Regions from separate parts of the Lentisalinibacter sediminis genome, predicted to be linked through region 2. Evidence: riboswitches for the same ligand, from Rfam matches in the RefSeq annotation. Region 2 holds a riboswitch; each other region holds the start of a gene.
The links. A riboswitch is a leader RNA that binds a small molecule or an ion and turns the genes downstream of it on or off. The one in region 2 is predicted to bind cyclic di-GMP.
Positions count from the first base shown of each region.

Region 1 (7,694 bases), on a different contig from region 2:
GACCAGCTTGCCGGTGTCCACGAGGCCCGTGACGTCGCTCGCCCGGTCTACCTTGGTGGGGCGAACCGACTGGTCCATCAGCATGGCCGGTGCCATGGAGTTGCCGCCGGAATCCGACGAGCGCGAGCCGATCAGCGTCAGCAGCTCGCCGTCGGCGCCCGCACGGGCGATGCCGTACATCGGGTTGTGCGGATTGTTGCCGGTGTCGTTCTCCGAACGCGCCGGGATCACACAGCCGTTGACGTTGGCTATCGTGGTCGGCGACAGATGCATCATCATGCCGCGCAGGAACGCGCTGTCGGAGTGGAAAGCGAGTCCCAGATCGGTATTGATGAAGTCGTTGGTGCCGGTCTGCGGATTGGTGACCGGCGGGACCATGTCGCCGGGCAGGCCGAGCTTGGCGTAGCCCTCGGTGGAGAGGAAGTCCATCTGGCCGCCTTCCTTGCCCACCAGCACGTTCGAGCCGGCCATGCTGGCGCCGCCCGCCAGGTCGAAGGAGATGAACGGGATCTTGCCCGCGCCCTGCACGGCGATGCCGCAGGACTGCGCCAGGGCCTGCAGGTCGGGACTCAGCGCCGCATAGGCGGCCCGCGGGTTGGCGAACAGGCTCATCACGCCCGCTCCCATCAGACTCCCGGTGCCGGCGATGAAGCCCTGGGAGAGCAGCTGGCGACGGGTGATGGGCCGCGGGTGATCCGGATGGCACAGCGGCGCATCGGGATTGGTGGTGGCGAACTTGTTTGACATGGTCATTGCCTCGATTGATGCGTTGTCTGTGACTCGTCGATCACTGGACGGTCAGGGTCGCGCTACCGATTAGCGCGGCACAGGTCGCCTTTGCGACCGTCGCCGTGCGACCCGACTCGCAGCCGCCGCCGCAGGCGGTCAGCCGGTCGATAAGGCTGTTCAGCTCGGCCTTCACGTCGTCCGGGTGCGGCTGGCTCACGACATTGGTGTTGTTGATCCGCGTGATCAGCGGGTCCAGCAACTGGTCGCGCGCGGCCAGCGTGCCGTAGGCCGTCGTCACGGCTGCGTCGAAATTGAAGCCCGGGAATACCTGCGCGCGCAGCCCGGTGTCCTCGACCAGTGCGTTGCAGTACTCGATGGCGAGCTGGGACACGCCCACCTGCTGGGAGGACGAGAACGCGCCGAAGCTCTCCACCGTGGGCAGCTGCTGCTTCACGGTTTCGAAGGTCTGCGCCACGTCCGGGTGGGTCGTGGGCACGCCGGTGATCTGGGACATCGACGCGTTCAGCTCGTCGAAGACCCGCACGCCCACGTCCGGCGACGGCTCGCGGTCGGTCGGGGCCGGCGTGAGCGGCGTCGGCTCGGTGCGCACGTTGGTATTCGCGCCGAGCACCTCGAAGGTCAGGAAGAACTCGTCCGACTCGGGGCCTTTCTGCAGCTCGATGATCGTGCCCACGTCCGCCAGCGGCTGGCCGAGGTCGGCGGTGGCCGCATCACTCGACAGCGTCGCGGAGACGGTCTTGTAGGCCTGGCCGGCGACCGGTTCGCCGCCGTTCAGGCCGATGCGCATGCCTTCGAGCGCGATGCCGCTCCAGGTGGCCGTATCGTCCAGGCTCAGAAAGTGCGGCTTGGTGAACAGATAGGAGTAACTGTCGAACTGGGCCACTTCGAACAGGACATAGGCCTCGGGCACGTCGATCAGATGGCTCACACCGAACAGCAGGAAGAATTTCTCGCCGACGCCGACGTCGAAGTTCTGCACGATCTGCTCCGGCGTCAGCGTCCGGTTGTGGACGGCGACCATGCGGAACGTGCCGGCGAACTGCCGGTCGCCGGAGACCTCGTTGCCGAGGACGAAGGCGAAGGTATCGTCCCAGTCGGCGATGCTGCCGCCGGTGCCGAGCGGGTCCATGTCGTCGGTGTGGACGCCGTTCACGTAGATGCTGCGGCCTTCCACCGGGTCGAAGTTCGCGACGACGTGCTGCAGGGTGGCCTGCAAGTCCTCGTCGGCGGCGGAGGTGGTCAGTGCCGGGTCGCCGTTGCCGTCGGTGGCATCCGAGCGGTTGAAGAAGTCGTAGCTGTACAGGGTCTGACCCAGCGTGAAATTGCGCGCGGTCGTGCCGGCGGAATAGCTGACGATCCGGGACTCTTCCTGCACGACGTTGGCAGGTACCACCCAGGCCTCGATCGAATACTCGCCCGTGCCCTTGATCAGGTCGTGCAGCTTGCGGCTGGCCGTGGTCGTAGCCTGGGCCTTGCCTTCGCGCAGCGCGATGCCCCAGCCGCCGACCCAGTTGTAGTCGCCGCTGATGGTGAGGTTCAGCGCCGGCTCGACGCCGCTGGTATCGAAGGCGGTGTCGCCCTGGCCGGTCTTGAACTCCCACAGCGCGATCACGTTGCGCTCGTAGCGGTTGCCGCCGGAGGCGACGATGCCGTCGGTCAGTGCAAGCGCGCGGCTCAGGACCAGCGCCGGATCCACCTCGGTGGGGGTCACCTGATTGGCGAAGGCCTCGACCGCCGACTGCATCTCCGCCGCGTTCGCCGAGCAGTCGCTCCAGCAGTTATGGAACTCGCTGGCCAGTCTTACGACGAAGCGGGACGCTGCGGGGTCGTCCAGATTGATCTTCGACTTGGCGGCATCGTAGGCGGCGGCCACGTCCGCTTCGGCGAAGAACGGCGACTGGGACGTGGCTGCGGCACTGGTGTGGCAGCCGGCGCAGTACTCCATGAGGACGGGGTGCACGGTCTGCCCGAACAGGGCGCCGCTGTCGTCCGGGAAGCTCTTGCTGGCTCCAGGCTGCTTCTCCACCGGTGCTTCCAGATCGATGTTCTTGCCGCCGCCCGCGGCATCACCGGCCCAGTTGGTGATCCAGGTCGTCAGGATCTCGCCGCAGACCGCGTCGCTGGATTCCCAGCAGTTATGGCCGCCAGCTACCTTCGTCACCAGGCGCGAGTCGGCCGGCGAGGTCAGGTCGACGATGGTGTTGGCCTCCTCGTAGGCCAGATTGACGTCGTCCGTGCGCGCGAATGTGGGCGTCTGGCCGCCGGTGCCGTGGCAGGCGCCGCAGCGGTTGTCCGTGCGCACGTTGTCCCACACCTCGATCTTGAACGACTGCACGTCGTCGGTGGCGGGCGCCGGGCCCGTGTAGTCCGGTGACGGCGCGACGCTCGTTACCGGATTCTCCTCGACGTCGGCACCGCTGGAGCAGCCGGCCAGTGCGGCGGCCGCCGTCAGGGCGACGACGAGGTGAGCGCGGGCGGGCAGAGAGATCATATTGTTCCTATCCATGATTGCCGAACTCCTCATTCGCCCATGCAGTGCACGGCGGTCTCGGCGAACACCGTCTTCATGCGGTACTGGTCGGCGCGGAATACGCCGGTGATCCTGTCCAGAGCGGCCCGATCGGCTGCGTCCTGGGGCTGGCGGAAGCACACGGCCTCGAACACCTTCTTCACCTGACATTCGGCGAAGACGTCGCTCGCGCCGAACTCCCGGCCCAGTGACTTGGCGCCGTTGCCGCTGCCCGGCAGCGACGGATCCCAGCCGAGCCCGGCGTTGCGCCCCTGGCGCCAGTAGTTGTCCCAGCGGTCGTCGGGGGTGCGGAAGCCGAACGGGAAGTTGGCGTCGTTATTGAAGTACTTGGGATGCACCTGGCCCTCGGTGTACTCGATGCGGCCGGTGTCCGGGTTGAAGTTGTAGTAGGCATAGGCCTGCGCCAGCGGATCCATGCCCGCGTGGCACTCCACGCAGTTGTTCAGAAAGACGCGGCTGTCGCCGCCCGGGCTGCGCGAGACGTCCTGGCGGATGCGGTCCGGCGAGCGCGAGCCGTCCTTCACCTGCTCCAGGTCGTTGCACATGTGATTCATCAGCGTGAAACGGAACATCGCCCGGTTGGTGCCGGCGATGAAGAAGGCCTCGGCGGCGGCGCGGCTGGTGACCACGCCGGCGGTGGCGGAGGCCGGCAGGTCGGTCACCGCGGACTGGCTGGTCTGTACCAGCGCGGTCTTCAGGTCGATGCCCTGTTGCTCCATGGCCTCGTAATGAGCGTTGTCGGACATGGAGTAGGGGGGCAGCCCGAGACCGCTGTCGCCGACGTAGAGAATGTCGGCGGAGAGCACGGTATTGAACGGCACGTCGTCGCGGATCATGCCGATGACCGTGGCGGTGTAGTCGTTCAGCGGCGCGAACACCGTCTGGTCCCGGTTAGTCCAGGGCGTCACGAAGTTCTTCAGCGTCACGTTATAGAAGGCGCTGTTCTCCATGGCCGTCTCCGCAGCCGCGATGGGGTTGCCGGCGAGAATGTCGGCTTCCATGCCGGCCAGCACCTGCTCGGTGGGCGGTACGCCGGCGAGACGGTCGTGCAGCCGCTTGGCCTGTTCCCGCGGACCCGCTTCGGCCGTGGCAGCCAGCGCGAGCGCAAGGCAGGCGATGGCAAGGAGGGCGCGGCGCGGAAGCGCGTGCGCGAACTGCTTCTGTACGTTCATGGGTGCGTTCATGACGATCCTGCTCATACGTTTCCGTCTTCCCTTCCTGCCAGGGGGCGAAGACCGTCGGGAGCGGAGGACGTCCCTGCGGGATCATCCCTGCTGATCGTCAGCTGTCGCTCCTGGCAGCTTCGCCGTCCTGGACGTGAATCCGTAGACCGCTGGCTTTGCGTCCCCGCCTTTCGCCGGGTTTGCCCTTTTCAGAAGCCCTGCGTGCGCGTCGCGCTATTCGAAGCGTCCGATGCTCGCAGATCGCCGACAGGGCCACCGTGACTCCATTCACAAGTCCCGCAGTCCTTCGGGACTCCGGTCACGTGTGCTCCCCCGCGGCCGGCTACTGTCGCGAAGAGGGGTTGCAAGCGGCGTGCCAGTTCGCGGCGCAATTCACGACAAAGTGCTTTATCCATACGAAACAGGGTTTTGCGCATGCTTCGGGAAGCGGCTCCCGGCCGACATATGTCAACCGCTTGTCGGCGGAAATCGACACTTCGGCGACGTCCGGAGGGCAACTGCTTGATTAGAAGCGCGTTTCGGCTTGTCGCCGAACGACGACAGGGCGCGTCCGTGTGACAGGGCCTGTGTCACCTCGCGGCAGTCGTTGCACGGGTGCCGGCGTGCTTTCGCTGTCGCCGAAATTCCACATTACGCGCGTGCCGAAGGCGTCCCTATACTCCGCCGCTCGTCAAGTATCAGGACGCGCGCGCAACGATCTCCATGGATTTGTGATCTTGTTAACAGAATGCAGTGAGGCCCCTGTCCACCATTGGTCACGGCCGGCCGCGAGTCTTCGGGCCGCGTGTCGGAAGACCGGCGGTGCAGGGCGCCTGCAGCATTCCCGCAGTGATCGCAGGAGTGCATCGCGTGACGGCTGCAGGAAAGAGGATGTCCCATGAACAGCACGACGCAGACAGATGATCGCAGAGCGCCGGCCAAGGCGGCTCTCGTCGCCGTCGCCTGCACGGTGGTGGCCGCCGCGGGTTGCGGTGGCGGCGGCAGCGGTGAAGGCCGTATCGGCTTCGGCAGCGGGCAGGATCCCGACCCTGTCGTGCTCGACTTCCCCATCGCCTACGTGAAGCGGCCGGTCCCGGTCGACGACAACGGCGACCCGACCGACTTCGACGTGCGCGAACCGGTGACCTTCGATATCGGTGCCGATCTCTACGTGCGCGACCGGGCCTCGCCCAGCACCGCCGACGTCAACGTTACCGGAGAGATCACCGAAGGCCTGGGCGACATCCGCGACCTGGAAGTATCGCGCGACGGCACGCGGGTGCTGTTCGCGATGCGTGCGCAGTTCATCGAGGGCGCCGACGAGGAGGACCAGCCGACCTGGAACGTCTGGGAGTACGACATACCCGGCGACACGCTGCGGCGTATCATCACCTCGGACATCGTCGCGGAGTCCGGCCACGACCTCGCCCCCGCCTACCTGCCGGACGGGCGCATCGTTTTCTCGTCCACGCGCCAGCGCCAGTCCGGCGCCGTGCTGCTGGACGAGGGCAAGCCCCAGTTCGCGGCACTCGACGAGGACCGAAACGTACCCGCGCTGGTGCTGCACGTCATGAACGAAGACGGCACCGATATCCGACAGGTGAGTTTCAACCAGAGCCACGACCTCGATCCCGCCGTGCTCTCCAACGGCCAGGTAGTGTTCAGCCGCTGGGACAACGCGCCGGGCAATGACGGCATCCATCTCTACCGCATGAATCCGGACGGAGCCGCGCTGGAGCTGCTGTACGGCGCCAACAGCCACGATACCGGCAGCGGCGGCGAGTCCGTGCAGTTTCTGCGTCCCCGCGAGCTGCCGAACGGCAACGTCATGGCCCTGCTGCGCCCCTTCGACGGTGCCGGGGGCGGCGGCGACATCATAGAGATCGACGTCGCCAACTACATCGAGAACACCCAGCCGAACCGAGACAACATCGGCGTGCTGTCCGGCCCGGCGCAGGCGGCGGCCACCATCAACGAGGTGCTGATCGACGACGACGCCCCCTCACCGGGCGGCCGCTACAATTCCGTATTCCCGCTGCGCGACGGCACCCAGCGCCTGCTGGTGAGCTGGAGCCAGTGCCGCCTGCAGGATCCTGTCGATCTCAGGATCGTGCCGTGCACCGACGACAACCTGGTGGACCCGGCACTCGTCGAGGCGCCGCCGCTGTACGGCATCTGGATCTACGACCGCAGCGGGGACACCCAGCAGCCGGTCGTCGCCCCCGAAGAGGGTTTCATGTACACGGACATCGTCGCCGCCGAGCCGGGCACCGGCACGCCGCCGGTGATCTTCGACGACTCCGAGCCCTTCACCCTGGATCCGGACATCGCGGCCGAGGGTGCGGCGGTGATCCACATCCGCAGCGTCTACGACGTCGCCGGCCAGGACGCCTCCGGGGCGGGCATCGACGTGCTCGCCGACCCGGCGCAGACGACCGCGAGCGAGCGGCCAGCGCGCTTCCTGCGCGTGGTGAAGGCCGTCTCCATTCCGGACGAGGACGTGCGTGACTTCGACAACAGTGCCTTCGGCGTCTCCGCCGCCCAGGGCATGCGCGAGATTGTCGGTTACGCCGAGGTGGAGCCGGACGGCTCGGTGATGATCAAGGTGCCGGCCAACGTGGCCTTCGGCGTCAGCATCGTGGACGGTCAGGGCCGGCGCATCGGACCGCGGCACAACAACTGGCTGCAGCTGCGGCCCGGCCAGCTGATGGAATGTGCCGGCTGTCACGACCCGTCCAGTGGTGAGTCCCACGGCCGCGCGGACGCGTACCCCGTGCTGAACGAAGGCGCCGAGGTGACCGGGCAGCCGTTCCCCAACACCGATCCGGCACTGTTCGCCGACGTGGGCGAGACAATGGCCGAAGTGCGGGCGCGCAGCAGCTGCGCCACCGATTGCGCCGCCATCGAGCCGTCCCTAGATATCGTCTACGAGGACGTCTGGACCGACGAGGTCGCGGCCGGCCGGGCGAAGGACGAGGCGTTCGCCTGGCGCTACGGCCCCACCGTGATACCCGGCGAGTCCGGTCTGGAGACCCTGGCGCCGACCACGCCCGACTGCATCGGCGACTGGAGCGCGACCTGCCGCGCGGTGATCAACTACGAGGCGCACATCCATCCGCTGTGGTCGAAGCCGCGGATAGTGGATGTGGACGAGGACGGCATCCCGGAGGCCGACAACACCTGCATCACCTGTCACACCCGCACGGACGCGATGGGGCAGCTGAAGGTGCCGGACGGCCAGCTCGAGCTGA
Region 1 is NZ_JAPDRF010000007.1:124,318-132,011, forward strand. Features, by position in the region: gene ACJMKX_RS15585 (hypothetical protein) at 1-747, opposite strand, end outside; gene ACJMKX_RS15590 (LamG domain-containing protein) at 788-3,256, opposite strand; gene ACJMKX_RS15595 (hypothetical protein) at 3,271-4,479, opposite strand; cyclic di-GMP riboswitch class I at 4,574-4,658, opposite strand; gene ACJMKX_RS15600 (HzsA-related protein) at 5,342-7,694, shown strand, end outside.
Region 1: another riboswitch for cyclic di-GMP. It lies ahead of ACJMKX_RS15595 (hypothetical protein); the one in region 2 lies ahead of ACJMKX_RS08725 (putative Ig domain-containing protein).

Region 2 (7,694 bases):
GCAAGGTGGTCCCTTATTTCCCAGGGGTTGGTCGTGCTCGGTTATCATCGGGTGCTACCCCGCCGATTCTCGGAGCTCGGCGTTGTGGAGCCGGGCATGTACGTGTTCGAGGACACTTTCCGTATGCAGATGGAGCTGCTGGCAGAGTACTTCGAGCCCGTGGACCTGGCCGAGTGGCTCCGGCAGCGGGAATCCGGCGGCGACTTGCCTCCGCGGGCGGCGGCCATCACCTTCGACGACGGCTGGCGGGATAATTACGAATGCGCTTTTCCCGTGTTACGGGAGTTGCGCCTCCCGGCGACGATCTTCGCCGTGACGGGGCTCGCGGGTACGGAGTATTCGTTCTGGCCGGAGCGTCTGGCACGGCGGCTGGAAGCGGCGGCGCATGATCCGGCGGCCACCGCCAGCCCGTGGTTGGATTCGTTGCTGCGAGATGCCGGGGTCGGATTGCAGGGACTGGACGGTGAGGCGATCAGCCGCGTCATCGCGATGGCCAAGCGGGGCTCCGATTCCGACAGTCACCGGCAGCTCGACTTGCTGGATGAACGGTTCGGCCCGGTGCTCCCGGCGGAGGGTAGGGATCTCGCGGACTGGTCGGAACTCGCCGCGATGCGGGATTCGGGCTGCATCCGTATCGGCTCGCATACCCGGCACCATGTTCGCATGAACGAGGACCTCTCCCCGGCGGAGCTCGAGGAGCAAGTGGTCGGTTCCCGCAGGGAGATCGAACAGAAGCTGGGGACGAGCCCCGAGCTGTTCTGTTATCCCAATGGAGATATTACGCCTGCGGCTGCCGCCTTGGTCCGTGAGAATTACCGGGGTGCCTGCACGACGCAGAATGGTTGGAACACCCGCTCGACCCCTGCCCATGAGATTCGCCGCGTGCCCCTGCACGAGGACCGCTCGTGCTCACCCGACGCCTTCCTCGCGCGGCTCGCGGGCGCGCTCTGACAGCCCGGTCGGCTCCGGTCTCCATCGTTTCCGTCGTCTCCATAGTCTCAAGCGGGTAGCAGTTCGTCGAGGAGACGGGCGTAGGCAGCCACGCTGCGCTCCAGGCTGAATTCGGCTTCCGCCCGCCGGCGTCCGGCGGCTCCCATCGCTGCGCGGGCGGCATCGTCGCCGGCGAGCTCGATCAGGGCGTCGGCCAGCCGGACCGGTTCGTCCACCGGGACGAGCCGACCGGTCACGCCGTCCGCGACGATGCTCTCCGGTCCGCCGCTCCGGGTTGCCACCGCCGGCAGTCCGGCGGCCATCGCTTCCACACAAGCAATGGAAAAGCCCTCCTGGCGGGAGGCAATGGTGAAGATGTCGAGACCGGCCAGGAATTCTGGTATGTCATCGACGAGCCCCAGGAAGCGGAACCGGTCTTCCAGCTCGAGTTGCCGGTGCAATTCCTCGAGCTCATGGGCGAGATCGTTGCCGCCTTCCCCGGCGACCACGAATACCAGTCTCGGGTCCCGGTCGGCCGCGCTCCTGGCGGCGCGCAGCAGGACGTCATAGGCCTTGGGGGAGCGGATATTGCCGACCGCGCCGATGAGGATGTCGCTCGCGGAGAGCCCCAGGCGCTGCCGGAGGCCCGAGCCGATGCCCTTGAATGCACGAATGTCCACGCCATTGTGGATCACCTCGCAGCGCGGGGCGGAGAGTCCCAGCCGGGGTCGCAGGTCGGCGAGCAGCGCGGCGGAGACGAAAACGCTGCGACCGGGCGGCAGGGACAGAATGCGGCCCTTCACCCGGTTCAGTCGGCTGCCTTCCACGTCCTTCTGCCCATGGAAGACGCTGATGACCGGTCGGCGGGCGAGGGTGGCGGCGATGGAGGCGTAAAACGACGCGCCGTAGAGGTGCGCGATAACCGCGCTCACATCTTCGCGTCTGATGACCTCGATTATCCGCCGGAGATACGCCAGTCGTCCGTCACCGGGTGGGTTGATGAGAGGGGCGAGGTCCTGCTGTCGGCACTGCCCGGAAAGCCAGCCTTCCCGGCTGACCATGGTGACGGGTTCGTAGCCGCGCTCCCTCAGGCCGGCTGCAACCCGCACGAATACCGTCTCCGCGCCACCGGGTCCGCCGGTGTCGATGATATGGAGCAGGCGGTGTCGACTCATCGGCGGTCGCCTCCCACCCCGAGCCAGAGCCGGAGTTCGCGCCAGAAAGGCCGTATGTCGCCGAGGCGCAGGACTTCGAACCGGGTGCGGGGCGTGAAAAAGTTCACGAAGCGGAGGGCCGCGCGAGCTCTGGCGCTGCGCGACACATTCGGGTCCCGGAGCGTCAGGTACAGATTGTCCAGATCACCCAGCAGCCAGCGCAATTTCCGCCCGGTCTCGTAGTCCCACTGGGGCGCAGGATTCTCGCCGTTCATGACCCGGTACCAGCTCCATGGCAGGTCGAGTCCGGAGTCGATGGACAGTTGCAGCGAGCCCCAGAAGCGGCCGTTGATTTCCATGAGCCAGGGTTTGCCGTTGGCGTCGACGCGGAATTCCACCATGGCCGGGCCCAGCCAGCCGGCGTCGTCCAGGAGTGCTTTTGCATAATCCCTGAGCGTCGGGTCTACGGGCGCACTCTCGCACAGCACGCTGACGCCTCCTGAGGGCGGTTTCTCACGCAGTCGCCGATGAGCGAACCAGTGCAGCGGACCCTTGCGGCCGTAGACCGTGAAGAGGCCGACGCCGTGGCCGGGAATGAACTGCTGTACCAGGCCGGATATCGGGCCCAGCCAGTCGAATTCGGGGATCCGGGCCCGGGCCTGTTCTGCGTCCTGCAGGACGGCGACAGAGGTAGACTGGATCGAGGCGCCTCGCCGGTACTTAGAGAAGGCCGGTTTGATCACGACGGGGCCCTGCCAGCCGGTCAATGCAGTCTCGAGTGCGTCCGTATCCGCCACCCGGATACTATGCGGTACCGGCACGCCGAGCCGTTCCGCCCGTACGGCCAGGGTCGCCTTGTCGCTGACGGCGTTGTACGATTCCGGAGGCGCGGAGGCGACTCTCGCGTCCGCCAGTCGGGCACGACCCTGCAGGGCGGTGAGGCTGGCATCCGCGATCGGGAAGACGAGGGCGGCGGTTTCACCTTTCGCAAGTGCTTCGAGCGCGGATACGAACGCATCGGCATCGCGGTCCGGGCTCGGTAGCCCAGCGGTTCGCACGCACCATCGAGATGCACCCGCGAGGCTGCGTTCCGTGTCTGCTGCCACGACAACCCGGAGTCCGCGTTCGCCGAGGCTGCGGACGACGGCGAGCGCGGCTCTCTGGGCGCCGTCGAGGACAATGACCGTGGCTGACAAAGGTGACGCGTTCCCTGTTCGCGGACTGGCGTATGGTATCAAATGGTCCGCCCGAGGGTGTTTCGGTTCCCGGTGATAAAGGCATAGCTTGAAAGCGTCTCTGGCCAATGTGGCGGATCGGGTGCTCTCCCTGCCCGGCATCCGAAATCGTTATCTCGATGCCACCCGGCACGTCGTGCCGATCCTGTTGTTTCATCGCGCTGCCGATGCGGAGAACGGGATAGGGGGTTATCAGCCCAGCGCGATCGAGCGCTATCTCGACCAGGTACGCGCCGCCGACATACAGGTTCTTGGCCTGGAGGAGCTCGTGGAGCGTTACCGAGCCGGCAGGGGCGTTTCCCGGCCGTCGATCGCGTTCACGGCGGATGACGGCTACGAAGATCAGGGCTCGGTACTCGGGGAGGTTTTTGCTCAACGCGAATTGCCGCTCACGATCTTCCTGATAACCGATTTCGTCGACGGCTCCGACTGGCCCTGGGATGCCAAGATCCATTATGCGTTTCGGCAGACGGCGTCGACCGCAGCCAGCATTCCCGTGGGCTCTCTCGTGCTGGATTTCGATCTGTCGAGCGAGAGGGCACGTGTGCTGGCGCGCAGGGAGTTCCAGTTGATATGCAAGAGCCTGCCGCCGGAGTCGCTCTCTTCGGCACTGGATTCCCTGTCCGGGAGCCTGGACGTCGTCATCCCCGCATCGCCGCCCGCGCCATATCGGCCCATGAGCTGGCAGCAGGCCCGCGACCTGGAGGGGCGCGGGATCACGTTCGCGCCGCATTCCTGCAGTCATCGCGTTTTCTCCTGCCTGCCCGAGGAGGACGTGAGGAAGGAGATGGAGCTCTCCTGGCAACGAGTATCGGCCGAGCTCCGGCGGCCGCTGAAGGCTTTCGCCTGGCCGGTGGGGCAGGATCATGATTTCGGCCCGAGGGAGGATCGCATCGCCCGCGCTATCGGCTTTGACGCCACTCTGGCAGCCAGGCATCGGTATTCGATTGTCCGTCGCGGTGAAGAGCCGGCGACGCTGGAGCGAATCGGGTTTGGTGCGGGCCATGTGGGCGAGTCCATGTGGCGGGCGACAACCGGCATACGGCGGCTTGGTCTGCGGAACACTGCGAAGAGCATGACACGCTCGGCCAGTGACGATCGACTTGGTGGACTTGCCATCAAGTCGAACAAGCGATTCGGGCGTCGCGTGCGGGCCAGAGCGCTGTTGTCGATGACCAGAGCCCTGATTGGTGGCTACCGCCGACCCCCTCGTTCGGAGCTGGGCAAAGTGCGCAGGGTCGTTTTCGTTTGCCAGGGCAATATCTGCAGGAGCCCGTACGCAGAGGCGCTGCTGCGTGATGAGGGCTTGCCGACGGTTTCCTGTGGCCTCGGCGCGAATGGCGTCGCGCCAGCCGATCAGATTGCGGCGCGCGTGGCTTACGGCCGCGGTATCGACCTGTCGGGCCACTGCTCGCTGAACGTGAAAGACGTTGATTTCCGGCCCGGCGACCTGGTACTGGGAATGCAGCCGGCCCACCTGTCAGCGATGCAGCCTTTTGTCGAAACCCACGGCATTTGCGCAAGTCTGCTGGGCCTCTGGGCCCGGCCGCCGCGGCCCTGGATCGAGGATCCGTACGGCCTTGCGCCGGGAGCATTCGAGGATGCCTTCGACATTATCGAGGAGAGCATCGCCAGACTCGGCCAGGACCTGGCGCATCTTTACCGCTCATGACGGACCGGATCGACTGCATCGTGATCGGCGGCGGGGTGATCGGCCTCGCGGTGGGGAGGGCTCTGGCACGCTCGGGCCGCCAGGTACTCGTTCTGGAGTCCGAAGCGGAGATCGGCGCGCATACGAGCAGCCGCAACTCGGAAGTGGTGCATGCCGGCATCTATTATCCGGCGGGTTCGCTCAAGGCAGAGACCTGTGTGACGGGCAGGGAAGCTCTCTATGCCTATTGCGAGGAGCGCGGGATTCCCTACCGGCGATTGGGGAAATTGATCGTGGCAGCCCGCGAGGCGGAACTCGACCTCCTGGACGCTTACGCGGCCAGCGCGCGGGCCAACGGCGTGACCGATCTGCGGCGTATCGAGGTCGACGAGATTCGAGAACTCGAGCCGGCGGTCACCGCAGTCGGCGGCTTGTTCTCGCCATCGACCGGGATCGTCGATAGCCACGCCCTGATGCTGGCTTTGCAGGCCGACCTGGAAGCGGCCGACGGGACAGTGGTGCCGCGGAGCCGCGTCACTCACGTGGAGGCGGGCAAGGGCGGATTCACGCTGCATCTGGACGATGACGCCGGTTTCTCCGTCACCTGCGGCGAGCTTGTCAACGCCGCCGGGCTGTGGGCCAGCGAGGTCGCGAGCCGCATCCGCGGGCTCGCCCCGGAGCACGTCCCGGTTACCCGCTACGCCAAAGGCCACTATTATGTCCTGAAGGGCCGCTCACCATTCAGCCACCTCGTCTACCCGGTGGCGGGCGGGGGAGGACTCGGCATCCACGTGACCCTGGATCTGGCCGGCCAGGCGAAATTCGGGCCGGACGTCAGCTGGTTGGACGAGGTGGACTACCGCTTCGACGAAAGCCGGCTGCCGGCGTTTGAAGAGGCCATCAGGCGTTATTGGCCGGAGCTTCCGGACGGCAGGCTCGCGCCCGGTTACACGGGCATACGGCCGAAACTGGTTGGCCCGGGCGAGAAGGCGGCCGACTTCCTGATCCAGGGCGCGGACGCGCACGGCGTCCCCGGTCTCGTGAATCTCTTCGGGATCGAGTCACCCGGGCTGACGGCAGCGCTCGCGATTGCCGAGGTCGTGGCCGCCGAACTCGGCCGAAAAGCAATCAGTTTACGCTGACCGTGCGGACTGCGACGTTCGAGTAGTCGCTCTCGACGCCGGTCCCGTTGACCGATGTCGCGACGAAGTAATAGGTGTCCGCCGTAAGGTTCTCTACCACGTAGCGGGTCAGACCCGGGTTATTCAGAGCGATCCGGTTCGGGTAATCACCTTCCGACAGGCCGTAGTAAATGCGGTAACCGGCGAGATCGGTCAGGGTCGAGCCATCGGTATTTTCAGTTGGGGGAGTCCAGGACAGCGTCACCGAGCCCGTGGCGACCTGGTTGACCGTGATGGAGAAGGCGAGGGAATCGCTGGCCGAGCCGTCACTCGCGGTGATCTTTACGTTGTTGTACGTGCCTTCGTCGCCTTGCCGGGGCGTGCCCGTGATCTCGCCAGTGGTCCTGTCGAAACTGGCCCAGCCGGGCTTGTTCTGAATCTGGAAGCTAATCGGGTCACCATCCGGGTCGGTTGCGCGCGGCTCGAAGCGGTACGCTTCTCCAATCTTCGTCGAGGAGCGGGGCGTGCCCGCCAGGGACGGGGGCGAATTGCCGTCCGACCCCGCCGGCGAATCCGGCCGGGAGATCACTCCCTGCGCTGGCGCTTCGTCAACGTCGGATTCCATGAGACAACCGGCAATGCTCATCGCGGCCACGGCAACGAGAGCCGCCCTTGCCGCCTGGCCAGACAATATCCCTGCTTTCACGGTATTGATCTCCGTGCTCCTGCGGCCAAACCTGGCCGGTGAGGTCCAAAGGCCATTCGCCGCCGGCGGAGTGGCCCGGGATCGTTTCCACGGAGTGAGGACGAGACGACTGCACTGAATGCGCTGTCTGATCGCGTCGGCAACCCCGCTGTCATAGGCCCGAGCCCGTAGACCGGTGGCTTTGCGTCCCCGCCTTTCGGCGGGTTTGCCTTTATCGGAATGGCAGTGTCACTGACATAACCCGATACGGCAATCGGCTGGTGACATAATTGGAGGTTTGGCCCGCCGATTTGTGACGGCCCTCCCAATCCATCCTTTGACTCATGCCCGGCGCACAATGTGGCACCCGTCCAGCCGGGCAGGATTTAACCTCATGCCCGGCCTGACTACAAGCCATCGGATAAATTTTTTCTTATAAAAAACAGCAGCTTGATGTCTCCGATTAGCGACACTTTATCTAGAAATTACATTAAGTGGTGGCCCCAAGAGCACGAACACGTTTGGCATAGGCGGTTTTTGCACATGGGCAGGATTGTGGCCACGCGCAGTCACCGCATCAGCCGGTTTCCGAATGCTCGACTGCGCTGCCTGGCCCATTGGTGACATAACCAGATGCAATCCGCGCAGGTTGGCTTGCAACGACGCTGCTGGGGGCATAGGTTCAAAGGCGGGACAGGGTCGTCGAGGACGGATTGGCTATGGATTTCGAGAACGCGCGGTATGCCGCGATCGTCTTCGGCTGCCTGCTGATGGCGGCCTGTGGCGGCGGTTCTGGTTCGGACTCTGGCGGCGGGCAGGACCTGCCGTCGGTCAGCATCAACAGCCCGGCCGTGCAGGAGGGAGACTCCGGCACCGTGGACATGGCTTTCACGGTCACACTCTCCGGACCGGCACCGG
Region 2 is NZ_JAPDRF010000004.1:366-8,059, reverse strand. Features, by position in the region: gene ACJMKX_RS08750 (polysaccharide deacetylase family protein) at 97-951, shown strand; gene ACJMKX_RS08745 (glycosyltransferase) at 999-2,105, opposite strand; gene ACJMKX_RS08740 (carboxylate--amine ligase) at 2,102-3,280, opposite strand; gene ACJMKX_RS08735 (arsenate reductase/protein-tyrosine-phosphatase family protein) at 3,369-4,991, shown strand; gene ACJMKX_RS08730 (NAD(P)/FAD-dependent oxidoreductase) at 4,988-6,112, shown strand; gene ACJMKX_RS08725 (putative Ig domain-containing protein) at 6,099-6,797, opposite strand; cyclic di-GMP riboswitch class I at 6,933-7,017, opposite strand; partial or broken gene ACJMKX_RS08720 (Calx-beta domain-containing protein) at 7,496-7,694, shown strand, end outside.

Region 3 (7,694 bases), on a different contig from region 2:
GCGAACTCGAGCACGAAATCCTGCCATTGCGGACGGGGCGTGCTCACCGCCCGCAGCACGAACACCGGTCCGTCGAACGAGGGCGAGAGCAACGCGCTGCGGTCCTGGGCAAGCCGGTAGCCGACGGTGGGCATGTCGCAGCGGAACCGCGTACGGGCGTAGTAGTCCCGACAGAATTCCCGGTAGGCCTGCACGATCAGCGGGAACTCGGCCGCGGGGAAACACCAGCTGGAACACGCGAGCCGCCGGCCGCTCCGCCCCCCTGCACGGTCACCGCCCTGCTCTACCGCCGCGCTGCCGGCGTGGACGGGGGCGCTGAACAGCGTCTGCCCCGCACCGTTGATGCGGTCGATCATGCCGTAGCGCAGCGCCGGGATCGGCACGATCCAGGACATGGAGTTGGTCATCGCCGGCAGAATCGTGCTCTCGCCCCAGTCCTTGATCTTCCACAACAGGCGGTTGACCTGGGTGTCTTCGTCGCCGTTGCGGCGGAGTTCCAGATACACCTGATCGCGGAACGGCAGCAGGTAGAAGCGCAGGCCAAGGCTCGAGCCCAGCAGCCGGTCGGTGACGGCGGCCAGCTCGGCCGTGCTGCAACGCCGCCGCCGGATGGTGAAGGGGCTCATGGGCCGGACCCGCAACGTCACCTCGTGGATGACCCCGAGCAGACCGTAGCTCAGCCGGAACATGTCCAGCAGGTGCGGGCGGGACGCGTCGACGGTGAGCTCGCCGCCCTCGGGCGTCACGACCTTCATGCTGACGACCTGGCTGGAGAACAGACGGGTGCCGGCGCCGGTGCCGGGCCCGATGCAGGCGCCGGCCACTGCCCCGCCGACCGTTCGGCCCATCAGATCATGCCCGCCGGCCAGTTCGAGCCCGTAGCCCCCCAGTTCGTCGGCGAGGCGCTGCAACCGGAGTCCGGCCTGCACGGTGACGTGCTCGTCACCGATCTCGAGCACCCCATCGAGGGCCGTCATATCGATGACCGTGCCGCCCTCCGCCGCCGAGCAGGGCGTCGACGCGCTGCCGGCACCCATCGGACGGAGCGGTGCCGGGAGGCCCGACCCCGTCTGCAGCAGATCGCGCAGCGCCTCGGGCGTCTCGGGCTGGAGCACCGGCAGCACCGGCGTGCGGCGGCCGGCGCGCCGTGACGTGCCGGATCGAACATCGCGGTGGATCCAGTCGCGGACCCGGTCGTGGCTGGCTGCATCTCTCATCGGTGTCGTTCCTCCGCGGGACGGATCCCGCCAACGGACTGCGGCACGTTGCCGGTCATCGGTCCCGGAGCGGGAATGAGCGGAGGATGGCCCGGATGGGCGCGCGCGGCAGAACGCCGAATCGCGCTTCCGTCTGGCAGCTCCGCTGTCCCGGCAACGGCCGGGGACCGGTGGCTTTGCGACCCGCCCTTTCGAACGGTGTGCCTTTTTCAAACGAGGGCCGAGCGTCGCACGGTGCCGACAGACTGTCAATCGTGGGCAGAGCCCGACAGGTTCCGGCACGGCATGATGTCAAATCGCCGCGCGTTTTCCGTGCCGAACGAGGCAGCCTGACCCGCCGTTGCAGGGCCAGGCGCCTTCGGTTTGCCACTATGCCGGGCCCTCCCCGATGCTGCTTAAATGCCGTGGGTAACCGTCAAGAGTCCGGGAAGAAGAAATCGGGGAGAGCGATGTACATCAATCCGGAGTCCGTCCTGCGCTGGCTACACATCCTTGCGATGGTCTACTGGCTGGGCGGTGAATGGGGCGTCTTCCAGACGTCCTACAACGTGGCGAATCCGAAACTTTCACTGGACGAGCGCCGGCGGCATATGGAGACCGCCTACCGGATCGATATCCTCGCCCGCACGGGCATCATCCTGCTGCTGCCTCTCGGCCTGCACATGGGCTTCAACCTGGGAGTGCACGACTACGGCGGTGGCTGGCTGTGGATCGTGTGGATCCTCGCCTTCGCGTGGCTGTCGCTCACCTGGGCCGCGTTCGTGTACCGGGATACGGACCGGGGGCTGCGGCTCACCAAGATCGACGAGGCCATCCGCTACGTCGTCATCCCTGCGCTGTTCCTGGCCGCTATCTGGTCGTTTGTCACGGACTGGCCCTTCCGCGCGGACTGGTACTCCACCAAGGTGCTTGTCTACAGCCTGCTGCTGGTGATCGGTCTCGGGCTGCGATTCATCATGCGCCACTGGGTGCCGATCTTCCGCGAGCTCGCCGAGAAGGGGCCGAATCCGGCGCTGGAGCAACGGCTGGCGTCGGAGCTCGCCATCGGCCGCGGCATGGCCTACGTGTACTGGATCGGCATCGCCTCCGTGGCCTTTCTGGGCGCGACCAAGCCGTTCTGACGTGGACGTCGCGCCGCCATTGGCAAGACCCGCGTAAAAACGGGACAATGCGCGCGGGTTGAGCCGGGCGCCGGCGGCGCTATATCGGAGACATGAGCGGAGAAGAAATCAGCCGGATGAGCCTGGACGAGCTGCTGGTGCGCAACCGCAGCCTGCGCGCGCAGTTCAGCGACGATCCCGGCCTCCAGGAGGAACTCCAGGCACTGCAGCGCTGGCAGGCGGGCCGCCTGGAGCGAACCTACGCGGACCTGCAGGAGCGCGAGCGTTATCGCCCCGGCGTCGAGTTCTTCCTGGAGGAGCTCTACACCGACAAGGACTACCTCCCCCGCGACACCCAGCTCGAACGCGCCTCGCCCATCCTGAAGCGCATGCTGCCCGCCCAGGCCCAGGAGTCGATGCGGATGGCCGTGCAGCTGGAGGTGCTGAGCCAGGAACTCGACGGCGAGATGACGCGGGCGCTCGGCGCGGGCAAGGCGATCGACGAGGAGAGCTACGCCGAGGCCTACCGCACAGTCGGCCGCCGGGAGGACCGCGAGCGCCAGATCGGTTTCATCCTCGAGGCCGGCCGGGACCTGGAGCGCCTCGTGAAACTGCCCATGATCTATACCCTCATCCGCATGTCACACGGCCCGGCCCATCTGGCGGGCTTCGGTGCGCTGCACGACTTCCTGGAAGACGGCTTCAGGGCCTTCCGGGCCATGGGCGGCGCCGAGGAATTCCTGCAGACCATCGAGGACCGGGAAACCCGTCTCATGGAACGGATCTTCGCGGAGCATCCGCAGCCGTTCCGGCTCACCGACGACGACGAGGCGCCGCCGGCGGAGTCGCCGGCCTGAAGCCCCCTACTCGTCCCGCTGCAGGATCTCGATCAGCTCATCGGCCTCTTCCGGGTCCACCGGATGGAAACTGCCGAGACCGCAGCCGGCCCCGGGCCTGAGGCCTCCCGCAAAATCGGTCAGCACCGTGATGACGTCGAGATCGCACAGGCGCCCGGTGGGCACCTTGTACATGAAACGCTCTTCCCGGCCGAGTCCCGGGCACGCGCGCGGCAGCTGATTGCGATAGATCGTGCCGTCCTTCATGTAGAAGAAGATGTTCTCGTCATCGATGACCTTTGTGCGTTCGATGCGCATCAGCACTACGCAACGGACCGCCTCCGGATCATCGGCGGCGACATCGGTGGGCTTCGCTTCCCGCGGACCGGTGGCGGCACAGCCTGCGAGCAGCAGTATGGCCGCTGCGGCCAGCACGTTTCGTGGCCAGTTCCTGTCCATGTTCATAACCTTCTCCTTGTCCCGGCTTCCGCCGCGTATCCGTATGCCTGTTGGTATAGTACCGCGTGACCGCAGCCGTCAAGCAACCGGGAGAAGGAGGCCGGACGATGGACAGTGCTAAACCGGAGAGGATGCTGAAGGCGTTCATGCAGGGGCTGGAGAAGCGCAACGCCCACGAGCCCGAATTCATCCAGGCCGTCTGTGAACTCGCCCGCTCGGTGATGCCGCTGGTCCATGCCAATAGCGCCTACCGCCAGGCGCGCATACTCGAGCGCATGACGGAGCCGGACCGAATCATCGTCTTCCGCGTCACCTGGGAAGACGACAGTGGCAACGTGCACGTGAATCGGGCCTGGCGCGTGCAGTTCAACCGCGCGATCGGCCCCTACAAGGGCGGCCTTCGTTTCCACAAGACGGTGAACCAGAGCGTGCTGAAGTTCCTCGGCTTCGAGCAGACCTTCAAGAACAGCCTGACGGGCCTGCCGATGGGCGGCGGCAAGGGCGGCTCCAATTTCAATCCCAAGGGCAAGTCCGATCGGGAAGTGATGCGGTTCTGCCAGAGCTTCATGACCGAGCTCTTCCGTCATATCGGTCCGGACGTGGACGTGCCCGCGGGAGATATCGGCGTCGGCGGCCGCGAGATCGGCTACATGTTCGGTCAGTACATGCGCCTGACCAACGAGTTCGAGGGGGTGCTGACCGGCAAGGGCCTGTCCTACGGCGGCAGCGCGGTGCGCAAGGAGGCCACCGGCTACGGCGCAGTGTACTTCCTGCGCAACATGCTGGAGCGCGCCGACGAAGCCCTCGAGGGTAAGCGCATCGCCATCAGCGGCGCCGGGAACGTGGCCCTCTATGCCGCAGAGAAGGCCATCCAGGAAGGGGCGAAAGTGGTCACCCTCAGCGACTCTCACGGCCACATCCGCTGCGAGGCCGGTCTCGAGGCTGACGCTCTCGCGGAGATCAAGGAGCTGAAGTTCCGCGCGCGGGGTCGCCTCGCCGAGCTCGATGGCAGGATCAGCGGGATCGCCTACACAGAGGGCGAGGCGCCCTGGGGCGTGCCCTGCGACGTCGCCATGCCCTGCGCCACCCAGAACGAGATCGACGCGGAGGCAGCCGCCACGCTCGTGGATCACGGGCTGCTGGCGGTCGTGGAAGGAGCGAACATGCCCTCCACCGAGGAGGCCATCGAGTGCTTCCGCAAGCATCGGGTCCTTTTCGCGCCGGGCAAGGCCGCCAATGCGGGGGGCGTGGCCGTGAGCGGGCTCGAGCAGACCCAGAACGTGGCCCGGGTGAGCTGGCCGCGCAATGAAGTGGACCGGCGCCTGAAGGAAATCATGCGCGACATTCACGACAAGTGCACTCACGAGATGGAAGACGACGGTGGCATCGACTACCTCGACGCCGCCAACCGGGCCGGATTCCGCAAGGTCGCGGAGGCCATGCTGGCCTACGGCGTGGTCTGAATCCGGCCGCTACGTTGCCCGCGTTGTCCGGGCGGGCGAGAATGCTCTCATGGAGCTCCCCGACCTGCTCCTCCGCTGGCTCGCCGTCGCAACCCATGGCCTGCTGGCGGTCATCGGAGCGATACATGCCCTGCTGTACAAGCGCGATCCCCGTTCGGCGCTCGGCTGGATGGTGGTCTGTCTGGCGATCCCGTTCCTCGGCCCGCTCGGCTACTACATGTTCGGTATCAACCGGGTGCGCACACGGGCCAAGAAGCTGCGCGGTGGCCATTTCCGCATCGGTTACGAGAGCGGCGACATCATCACCCAGGAAGACCTGGCAGAGCACGAACCGGGGCGCGGCCATATCGGTGCCGTCGTCTCCCTGCGTCCGCTCCTCGAGGGCAACAGCGTCAGCGCCCTGCACAACGGCGAGGAGGCCTATCCCGCCATGCTGGAGAGTATCCACACGGCCGAACGCCAGGTGCTGCTCTCCAGCTACATCTTCGAGAACAACCTCACCGGCCGCCGGTTCGTCGACGCCCTGACGGCTGCGCGGGACCGGGGCGTCTCCGTCCGGGTCCTGGTGGACGGCATCGGCGAGCTCTACTCGTGGCCGCGAATCAGCAAGCTTCTCGCCCGTCGCGGACTGCCGGTGGCCCGCTTCCTGCCGCCGCGTCTGCTGCCGCCCACGCTGCACCTGAATCTCAGGACCCACCGCAAGATCCTGGCCGTCGACGGCCGCGTGGGTTACACCGGCGGCATGAACATCGGTGACCGCCACGTCGTCGGCGAGGACGGCCGCCGCCGGGTGGTGGATATGCATTTCCGGCTGGAAGGCCCCGTGGTGCGCCAGCTGGCCGATGCGTTCTGGGACGACTGGCTGTTCGCCACCGGCGAGCCGCCGGAGGAGACGCCCGAAGCCGACTGGTCCGTGGCAGCGGGACGAAAGCGCTGCCGGGTCATCACCGACGGTCCCAACGAAGACCTGGACCGCATCGCCCTCGTGATGCAGGGCGCCATCGCCGACGCCAAGCGCAGCGTCTGGCTCATGACGCCCTACTTCCTGCCCTCCCGTGAACAGGTGGCCCTGCTCCAGGCCGCCGCCATACGCGGCATCGAGGTGAGCGTCATCCTGCCGGCGAAGAACAACCTGATCTACATGCACTGGGCCACCCGCAACTCGCTGCTGGAACTGCTGCAGTGGGGTGTGCGCGTGTACTACCAGCCCGGGCCATTCGTCCACACGAAACTTTTTCTCATCGACGATGACTATTGTCAGATAGGTACGGCCAACGTGGACCCGAGGAGCCTCCGGTTGAACTTCGAGCTGGCCGTCGAGATTTTCGATTCGAGTTTCGCACGCAGCATGATCGAACACATGGAAGTGACGCGGGCCCGCTCCCGGCCGGTGAGCTATCGGGATATCGCCGACCGCTCGGTGCCGGTGCGGTTCCGCGACGCCGTCGCCTGGCTGTTCTCACCCTACCTCTGAGGTCCGATGCCACATGGTCAGACTGACGGAGAACATCGTGCTACCCGACGACGAGCTGGAGATGAGCGCCGTGCGCGCCGCCGGTGCCGGCGGGCAGGCCGTGAACAAACAATCCACCGCCATCCACCTGCGGCTGGACATCCCTGCCTCGTCGCTTCCGGCCAACGTCAAGCGGCGGCTGCTCGATCTCGGCGACCAGCGCATCAGCAACGAGGGCGTGCTCGTCATCAAGGCCCGGGAACACCGCAGCCAGCGGCAGAACCGGCGCGAGGCCGTCCAGCGGTTGCGCGAGCTCGTGCGCCTCGCCAGCGCCTCGCGCAAGCCCCGCGTCCCCACCCGGCCCGGTCCGGCCGCCAAACGGCGCCGCGTGGATGAGAAAAAGCGCCGCGGGACGGTCAAGTCCCTGCGGCGGAGTCCGCCCCGGGAGTGACCGGGGCAGCTTTCGTCTGTACCGCAACGTCCCTACCCTGCACGGAATATGAATAGTATGGATAAGATTCGTCACGGTCGCCCGGACCCGGTCACGCTGCCTGCCCTGTGGGTCGGCGTGCTGCCGATCCTGGTCGTCAATCTCTGCCTCGTGATCAGCATCCAGGCGCAGACCATCCCGAACTGCATCCCCTACCTGGAAGGCTGCACCTCGGTGAGCGCCGCCGGGCGTAACCCGCCGTCCATCTACCTGTTCCGCCTGGTGATGCTGCCGACGGCGGCGGCCCTGATCCTGTTCTGGGTCATCAATCACCGCTGGCTGGACCTGCTGCGGGGCGAGCCGGAGACCCGCGGCACGGTGATCCTGTGGCTGGGCGTGATCGGCGCCGTGTTCCTCGGCGTGTACGTGACCTTCCTCGGCACCGAGGGCGACTTCCAGCGGCTGATGCGCCGCTACGGCATCTACGTCTTCTTCGCCTTCACTGCCCTGGCCCAGCTGCTCACGGCCAGGGACATGCTGGCCAGCGCCACGAAACGGGGCGACCGGCGCATCCGGCTGCACGCCCTCATCATCCTGTGGCTGTGCGCCGGGATGCTCATGATGGGGCTCACGAACGTCGTGCTGAAAGCCATCCTGCCCGACCCGGATCAGGCCGAGAACGTCATCGAGTGGAATTTCGCCATCCTGATGCAGGCCTTCTTCCTGATCGCGTGGC
Region 3 is NZ_JAPDRF010000001.1:407,323-415,016, reverse strand. Features, by position in the region: gene ACJMKX_RS02020 (FAD-binding protein) at 1-1,217, opposite strand, end outside; cyclic di-GMP riboswitch class I at 1,350-1,432, opposite strand; gene ACJMKX_RS02015 (hypothetical protein) at 1,667-2,338, shown strand; gene ACJMKX_RS02010 (FFLEELY motif protein) at 2,431-3,174, shown strand; gene ACJMKX_RS02005 (DUF6491 family protein) at 3,181-3,618, opposite strand; gene gdhA (NADP-specific glutamate dehydrogenase) at 3,720-5,075, shown strand; gene ACJMKX_RS01995 (phospholipase D-like domain-containing protein) at 5,125-6,549, shown strand; gene arfB (alternative ribosome rescue aminoacyl-tRNA hydrolase ArfB) at 6,563-6,979, shown strand; gene ACJMKX_RS01985 (hypothetical protein) at 7,037-7,694, shown strand, end outside.
Region 3: another riboswitch for cyclic di-GMP. It lies ahead of ACJMKX_RS02020 (FAD-binding protein); the one in region 2 lies ahead of ACJMKX_RS08725 (putative Ig domain-containing protein).

Region 4 (7,694 bases), on a different contig from region 2:
CGACCGGGTGCCCCAGCTGCTCGAGATCAATACGGTGCCCGGGATGACCGGCCAGAGCCTGGTGCCCATGGCCGCCGTCGGGTCGGACATCGACTTCTCCACGCTGTGCTGGCGCATCCTGGAGACGAGTATGGCCGAGCTGCCGGCCGTGGAGACACGGAGGTCGGTCAATGGCGCGTAAGCAGGCGAAGCGCAGAAGGACTCCGCGGCAGAAGCCGGCCGTGCAGCTGAAGCTGCCGCAGCTATCGCAGATCCCCGTGACCGGGATCCTGACGGCGCTGTGCGCGCTGGCGCTGATCGGCGCCACCTATCAGCTGAGCGCGCTGGCCCTCGACCGGCCGATCCGCGCCGTGACCATCGACGCGCCTTTCCAGCGGGTGACCGAAGCCCGCATCGAGGAGGCCATCGCCGAAGGGCTGCGGGACGGCTTCCTGAGCGCGGATCTCGGCGCGATGCGCCGCCGCCTCGAGGCGCTGGCCTGGGTGGACGCGGCCAGCGTGCGGCGCGAATGGCCGGACGAACTCAGCGTGGCGGTGAGCGAGCAGGTGCCTGCGGCGCGCTGGGGCGAGAGCGGGCTGCTGAACGTGCGCGGCGAGCTGTTCCTCACCGAAGCGCGCCACGTCCCGGCGGAGCTGCCGCGGCTGTCCGGGCCCGAGGGCAGCGCGGCTCAGGTGGCTTCCCGTTACCTCGCCGTGCGCGGTCCGCTGATCGAGGCCGGCCTGGACCTGGCTGCCGTCCGGCTCGACGCCCGGGGTGCCTGGCAGCTGACGCTCACCAACGGCATCCAGGTCCGGCTCGGCCGCAGGGCGGTGGATGAGCGCCTGGCGCTGTTTCTGGAGACGGTCGTCGACATGGTCACGGCCAGGGAGGGAGACATCACACATATCGACATGCGCTACTCCAACGGTTTCTCCATCGGCTGGAAGGAAGCGGCCTGGGCGAGCCGGGACTCGGCCGAGTCAGCCGTCGTGGCGGCCAGGGGGGCGGGCTAGATGTCCAGGAAGACGGACAAGAACCTCATCGTCGGACTGGATATCGGCACGTCGAAGGTGGTGGCGATCGTGGGCGAGCTTTCCGAGGCCGGCGAGATCGAGGTGATCGGCATCGGCTCGCATCCTTCGCGCGGCCTGAAGAAGGGCGTCGTGGTGAACATCGAGTCGACGGTGCATTCGATCCAGCGCGCCATCGAGGAAGCGGAGCTGATGGCCGGCTGCGATATTCACTCGGTGTACACTGGCATCGCCGGCAGCCACGTGCGCAGCCTGAACTCTCACGGCATCGTCGCCATCCGGGACAAGGAAGTGAGCCCGAGCGACGTGGAGCGCGTCATCGACGCCGCGCGGGCGGTGGCCATTCCGGCCGACCAGAAGATCCTCCACATCCTGCCCCAGGAATTCATCATCGACAGTCAGGAGGGCATCCGCGAGCCGGTGGGCATGTCCGGCGTGCGCCTGGAGGCGAAGGTGCACATGGTGACGGGCGCGGAAAGTGCGGCCCAGAACATCGTCAAGTGCGTCCAGCGCTGCGGCCTGGAGGTGGACGACATCGTGCTCGAGCAGCTGGCCTCCAGCTATTCGGTGCTGACCGAGGACGAGAAGGAACTCGGCGCCGCCATCGTCGATATCGGCGGCGGCACGACCGACATCGCGGTCTTCCTGGGCGGTGCCATCCAGCACACCGCCGTGATCCCCATCGCCGGCGACCAGGTCACCAACGACATCGCGGTCTCGATGCGTACGCCCACCCAGTACGCCGAGGACATCAAGATCAAGTACGCCTGCGCGCTGTCCCAGCTCGCCAATCCGGACGAGACCATCGAGGTGCCGAGCGTGGGCGACCGGCCGCCGCGGCGGCTCGCCCGCCAGACCCTGGCCGAGGTGGTGGAGCCGCGCTACGAGGAGCTGTTCACCCTGGTGCGCGACGAGCTCCGGCGCAGCGGCTTCGAGGAGTTGATCGCCGCCGGCATCGTCGTGACCGGCGGCAGCGCGAAGATGGAGGGTGCCGTGGAGCTGGCCGAAGAGGTGTTCCACATGCCCGTGCGGCTCGGCATCCCCCAGTACGTAAAGGGCCTGTCGGACGTCGTGCGCAACCCGATACACGCCACCGGCGTCGGGCTCCTGCTGTACGGCTACGAGAACCTGACCCGGCAGGAGAACGAGGTGCCGATGGGCAACGGATTGAAAGAGGTGCTGGCGCGCATGCGTGCGTGGTTCCAGAGCCATTTCTAGAGAGCGGATGCCGGCGGCGGCGCTGCCGGCTGAAGGTACTGAGAGCAACGACATTGGAATGTTGAGAGCGGAGGAAGCGACATGTTCGAACTGATGGATGCATACAGCCAGAGCGCGGTCATCAAGGTGATCGGCGTGGGTGGCGGCGGCGGCAACGCCGTCGCTCACATGGTGGAGGCCGGCATCGAAGGGGTGGATTTCATCTGCGCCAATACCGATGCCCAGGCGCTGAAGAATGCCGAGGTGCGCACCGCGCTGCAGATCGGCTGCAATATCACGAAAGGGCTCGGCGCCGGCGCCAACCCCGACGTGGGCCGGCAGGCGGCCATGGAGGACCGGGACCGGATCCAGGAGGTGATCGAGGGCGCCGACATGCTCTTCATCACCGCCGGTATGGGCGGTGGCACCGGTACGGGCGCAGGACCGGTGGTGGCCCAGGTGGCCAGGGAGCTCGGTATCCTGACCGTGGCCGTGGTCACCAAGCCCTTCGGGATGGAAGGCTCGAAGCGCATGAAGATCGCCGATCAGGGCATCGCCGAGCTGGGCAAATACGTCGATTCGCTGATCACGATCCCGAACGAGAAGCTGCTGACGGTTCTCGGCGGCGAGACCACCCTGCTGGACGCGTTCCGCGCGGCCAATCAGGTGCTGCAGGGCGCCGTGCAGGGCATCGCCGAGCTGATCACCCGGCCCGGCCTCATCAACGTGGACTTCGCCGATGTGCGTACGGTGATGGCCGAGATGGGCATGGCCATGATGGGCTCCGGCGCGGCGTCCGGCGAGGACCGTGCGCGGGAAGCGGCCGAGGCGGCCGTCTCGAGTCCGCTGCTGGAGGACATCAACCTGGCCGGCGCAAACGGCATCCTGGTGAACGTCACCGCGGGTATGGACCTGTCCATCGGCGAGTTCCAGGAAGTGGGCAACACCATCAAGGAATTCGCCTCCGACGATGCCACGGTGGTCGTCGGCACGGTGATCGATCCCGACATGAGCAACACCATCCGGGTGACCGTCGTGGCCACCGGGCTCGGTCAGCCGGCCATGGCCGCCGGCACGCCCATGCGGGTGGTGCGCCGCTCCGGTGCCGCACGCACCGAGCCGAACTATGGAGAGCTCGAGAAGCCGACCGTGCAGCGCAAGCGTGCCGTCGGTGACGGCATCAGCGACCTGGGGCTGCAGGAGGATCTGCTGGACATCCCGGCGTTCCTGCGCCGCCAGGCCGACTGACCGCTGCCGCCTCCGCTCGGCCGGGGCGACCCACGGACGGGGTCGCCCCGGCCCTTTTTTCTTGCACTGCAAAAAAACGCTGTGATATCTTTATTCGTTGGTGTTGTGAAGCAACGGTCGTAACTGCCTGAAAACCGGTGTTTTTGCCGACGGGTTTTCCGGGCATACACCGTTGCTTTCGCGCAACAGGTGCGTTGTCAGGCGGTGGGTGAACCGCGGGCTGCGCAGACTACAACCAGTGAACATCCGTGATTCAGCGGCAGTTTCCGCGGGATCGCCATTATTATCGGTCGTGCCGGGGAGAGGGCAGGGCCGCGTCGGGAAATGTAGCCATGCTGCAACAGAGAACGCTGAAAACGGCCATCCGCGCGACCGGAGTCGGTCTGCATTCGGGCCGCAAGGTCTACATGACGCTGCGCCCGGCCGCGCCGAACAGCGGGATTGTCTTTCGCCGGACCGATCTGGCAGAGCCGGTCGAGATCCGTGCGGAAGCGCACCGGGTGGGCGAGACGACGCTCGGCACGACGCTGATCGACGGCGACGTGCGTGTGGCGACGGTCGAGCACCTGATGTCGGCGCTGGCCGGTCTCGGTATCGACAACTGCTACGTCGACCTGAGCGCGCCGGAAGTGCCCATCATGGACGGTAGCGCAGGCCCGTTCGTCTTCCTGCTGCAGTCGGCGGGCATCGAGGAGCAGAATGCCCCGAAGAAGCTGATCCGCATCCGCAAGCCGGTGCGCATCGAGCAGGACGACAAGTGGGTGGAATTCCGGCCGTTCAACGGCTTCAAGGTGAACCTGGAGATCGCCTTCGATCATCCGGTGTTCAAGAAGCACTCCCAGCGGGCCTCCATCGACTTCTCCACGACGTCTTTCCTGCGTGAGGTGAGCCGGGCGCGGACGTTCGGCTTCATGCGCGACATCGAAACGCTGCGGGCGAACAACCTGACCCTCGGTGGCAGCATGGACAATGCCATCGTGCTGGACGACTACCGCATCCTCAATGAGGACGGCCTGCGTTACGACGACGAGTTCGTCAAGCACAAGATCCTGGACGCCATCGGTGACCTGTATCTGCTGGGTCACAGCCTGATCGGCGAATTCAGCGGCTACCGCTCCGGCCACGAGCTGAACAACCTGCTGCTGCGGCGCCTGCTCGAGGACGAGTCGGCGTGGCAGCCGGTCACCTTCGAGGATCGCCGCAAGGCACCGATCTCCTACGCGAGCCCGGTATTCGCCTGAGCGGCTAGCCGTCTTCGCGCCCTGAGTCTTCGTGCTCCGGGCCTTCGCGCTCCGGGCGCACCAGCACGCTCACCGACTCGGCGGTCACGCCGTAGCGCCGTGCCGCGGCCAGCGCCTCGTCGGCGGCGAAACGCAGGCGCGCCGCCCACGCGGACGACTCGGTGACCAGAACCAGCGTGCCATCGTCCCTTCGTGCGGCAGAGACCAAGTGGGCGCGCGCGTCCTCGGAGAGCGCGGCCCGCACGGCCGCGGTGAGCGTCTCCATGGCCCGGGCGCGCTCGACGATGCCCGCGAGCGGGCTGTCGGGACGGGAGAGCAGATTGCCGAGCTTCTTCTCGTTCATGGCTTGCGTGGATGTTAACCGGCTCACAGATTGACCGTGAAGGACCCCTCCGGCGCATGCAATTCCTTGATCTGCCGGTCTTCATTATGCATATTGACGATCTCGATCAGGGCAAACCCGGTGTGAGCCGGGGACGCAAAGCTTCCGGTCCGCGGGTCCCGAGCCCCGGACAGCGGGGTTGCCGGGATGACCATTAGACTGAAGCCGACATTGCTGCACAAGCCGGGCAGTTGCTCCGGAGCCAGCGGGTTCGTCGGTCACAGGTCGGAACAAGAGCGACCAACAATTCCCGGTCGGTGGTGTTATTGGAACGGCTTTTCGGACCGGGATCCGACTCGTAATCGGGACTGCAATCGATGAATCTCGTCATATTCAGCCGCCGCCGTACGGGCGTTCGCCAGATCGACCTCGGCGCGCCGCTCACCCTCGCCATCGCCGGCACTATCGTCGGTGTATTCGCGGCAGCGGTCTTCGGTAGCGGATACTTCTTCGCGCGCCAGCACGGCACCCAGGCGGATACGGCCGAACTCCGCGCCATGTCCGAGCAACTGGACGGGCAGCGGCGCGAGATCGAGGCGGCCCGGCGCGAGACGGAAGAAACACTGGATGCGTTGGCGATCCGGCTCGGCCAGATGAACGCCCACGTTATCCGGCTGGACGCGCTCGGGCGGCGTCTTACCGAGATGGCCGAGCTGCAGGACGGCGAATTCGACTTCGAGTCCCCGCCCGCCATCGGCGGCCCGGAGGAGCCGGAAGAATTCGGCAGCGGCGGCGTCGCCGACATCCTGACGTCGCTGGACGGGCTCTCCCAGCAGTTGAGCGATCGGGAAAAGCAGCTCGGTGTACTTGAAAGTGTGCTCCTGACCCGCAATCTCAACGAGCAGATCAGGCCGGAAGGGCGGCCGGTGAAGTCCGGCTGGCTGTCGTCCTACTACGGGCGGCGCACGGACCCGTTCACCGGCAAGCAGGCATGGCACAAGGGCGTGGATTTCGCCGGCAAGGCCGGCGCGGAGATCGTCGCCGTCGGCGCCGGCGTGGTCACCTACTCGGGCAAGCGCTATGGCTATGGCCAGATGGTGGAGATCGACCACGGCGACGGCTACGTGACGCGCTACGCGCACAACGCCGAGAACTTCGTGAATGTGGGTGATGAAGTCAGGAAAGGACAGATTATTGCGCACATGGGAGCGACCGGTCGGGCGACCGGGCCCAACCTGCATTTCGAAGTCATCTACGAGGGCAAGTCGGTCAACCCGCTCAAATACATTCGCGCCAGCGGCAGCTGAGCCCCCGACGCCCGCCCTTTTTAGACGCAGCGCACCCGCTGCCCTTAGAATAACCGTTTTAAGGATAGCCCTTTTCGGGCGAACCCCAATCGAGCGCCGACGCCGCGACGGCCGACGGCGCTCTTTCGCGTATCAGAGCGCGTTTCAGGACGGATAACCCAGTGGCATTTCTCACAAAGATATTCGGCAGTCGCAACGAGCGTCTGGTCAAATCGTATTCGAAGCTCGTCAAGGCCATCAACGCGCTGGAAGACGAGTACCGCAACAAGAGCGACGAGGAACTCGCGGCCATGACGCCGGCGTTGCGCGAGCGTCTCGCCAACGGCGACAAGCTGGACAGCCTCATCCCCGAGGCCTTCGCCGCCGTGCGCGAGGCGGCCGATCGCACGGTGGGCATGCGCCACTTCGACGTGCAGCTGATCGGCGGGCTGGTGCTGCACGAGGGCAAGATCGCGGAGATGAAAACCGGCGAGGGCAAGACGCTGGTCGCGACCCTGCCGGCCTATCTCAACGCGCTCACCGGCGAAGGGGTGCACATCGTTACGGTGAACGAGTACCTGGCCAGTCGTGACGCGGCCTGGATGGGCCCCGTGTACAACTTCCTCGGGCTCGAGGTGGGCGTGATCCGCAGCGGTCAGTCGCCGGCGGAGAAGCGCGAGGCCTACGGCGCGGACATCACCTACGCCACCAACAACGAACTCGGCTTCGACTACCTGCGTGACAATCTGGCGTTCTCCACCGAGGACCGGGCCCAGCGCAAGCTCGCCTACGGCATCGTCGACGAGGTGGACTCCATCCTCATCGACGAGGCGCGCACGCCGCTGATCATCTCCGGCCCCTCCGAGGAGCGCACCGAACTCTACGAGAAGATCAACAAGCTCGTGCCCAAGCTCGTCAAGCAGGAGGAGGAAGAAGGCCCGGGCGACTACATGCCGGACGAGAAGACGAAGCAGGTCTATCTCACCGAGGACGGCCATCAGCACGTCGAGGAGCTGATGACGAAGGCAGGGCTGATACAGCCCGGCGAGAGTCTCTACGACGCCGGCAACATCAAGCTCATGCATCACCTGATGGCGGCGCTGCGCGCGCATGCCATGTATCAGCGCGACGTCGACTACATCGTCAAGGACGGCGAGATCGTCATCGTCGACGAGTTCACCGGCCGCACCATGCCGGGCCGGCGCTGGTCCGACGGTCTGCACCAGGCGGTGGAGGCCAAGGAAGGAGTGCGGGTGAAGGAAGAGAACCAGACCATCGCGTCGATCACCTTCCAGAACTTCTTCCGCATGTACCAGAAGCTTGCCGGCATGACGGGTACGGCGGACACCGAGGCCTTCGAGTTCCAGTCCATCTACGGCCTCGAGGTGGT
Region 4 is NZ_JAPDRF010000007.1:242,898-250,591, forward strand. Features, by position in the region: gene ACJMKX_RS16105 (D-alanine--D-alanine ligase) at 1-181, shown strand, start outside; gene ACJMKX_RS16110 (cell division protein FtsQ/DivIB) at 171-992, shown strand; gene ftsA (cell division protein FtsA) at 993-2,228, shown strand; gene ftsZ (cell division protein FtsZ) at 2,310-3,455, shown strand; gene lpxC (UDP-3-O-acyl-N-acetylglucosamine deacetylase) at 3,788-4,696, shown strand; gene ACJMKX_RS16130 (DciA family protein) at 4,701-5,039, opposite strand; cyclic di-GMP riboswitch class I at 5,140-5,225, shown strand; gene ACJMKX_RS16135 (M23 family metallopeptidase) at 5,396-6,325, shown strand; gene secA (preprotein translocase subunit SecA) at 6,487-7,694, shown strand, end outside.
Region 4: another riboswitch for cyclic di-GMP. It lies ahead of ACJMKX_RS16135 (M23 family metallopeptidase); the one in region 2 lies ahead of ACJMKX_RS08725 (putative Ig domain-containing protein).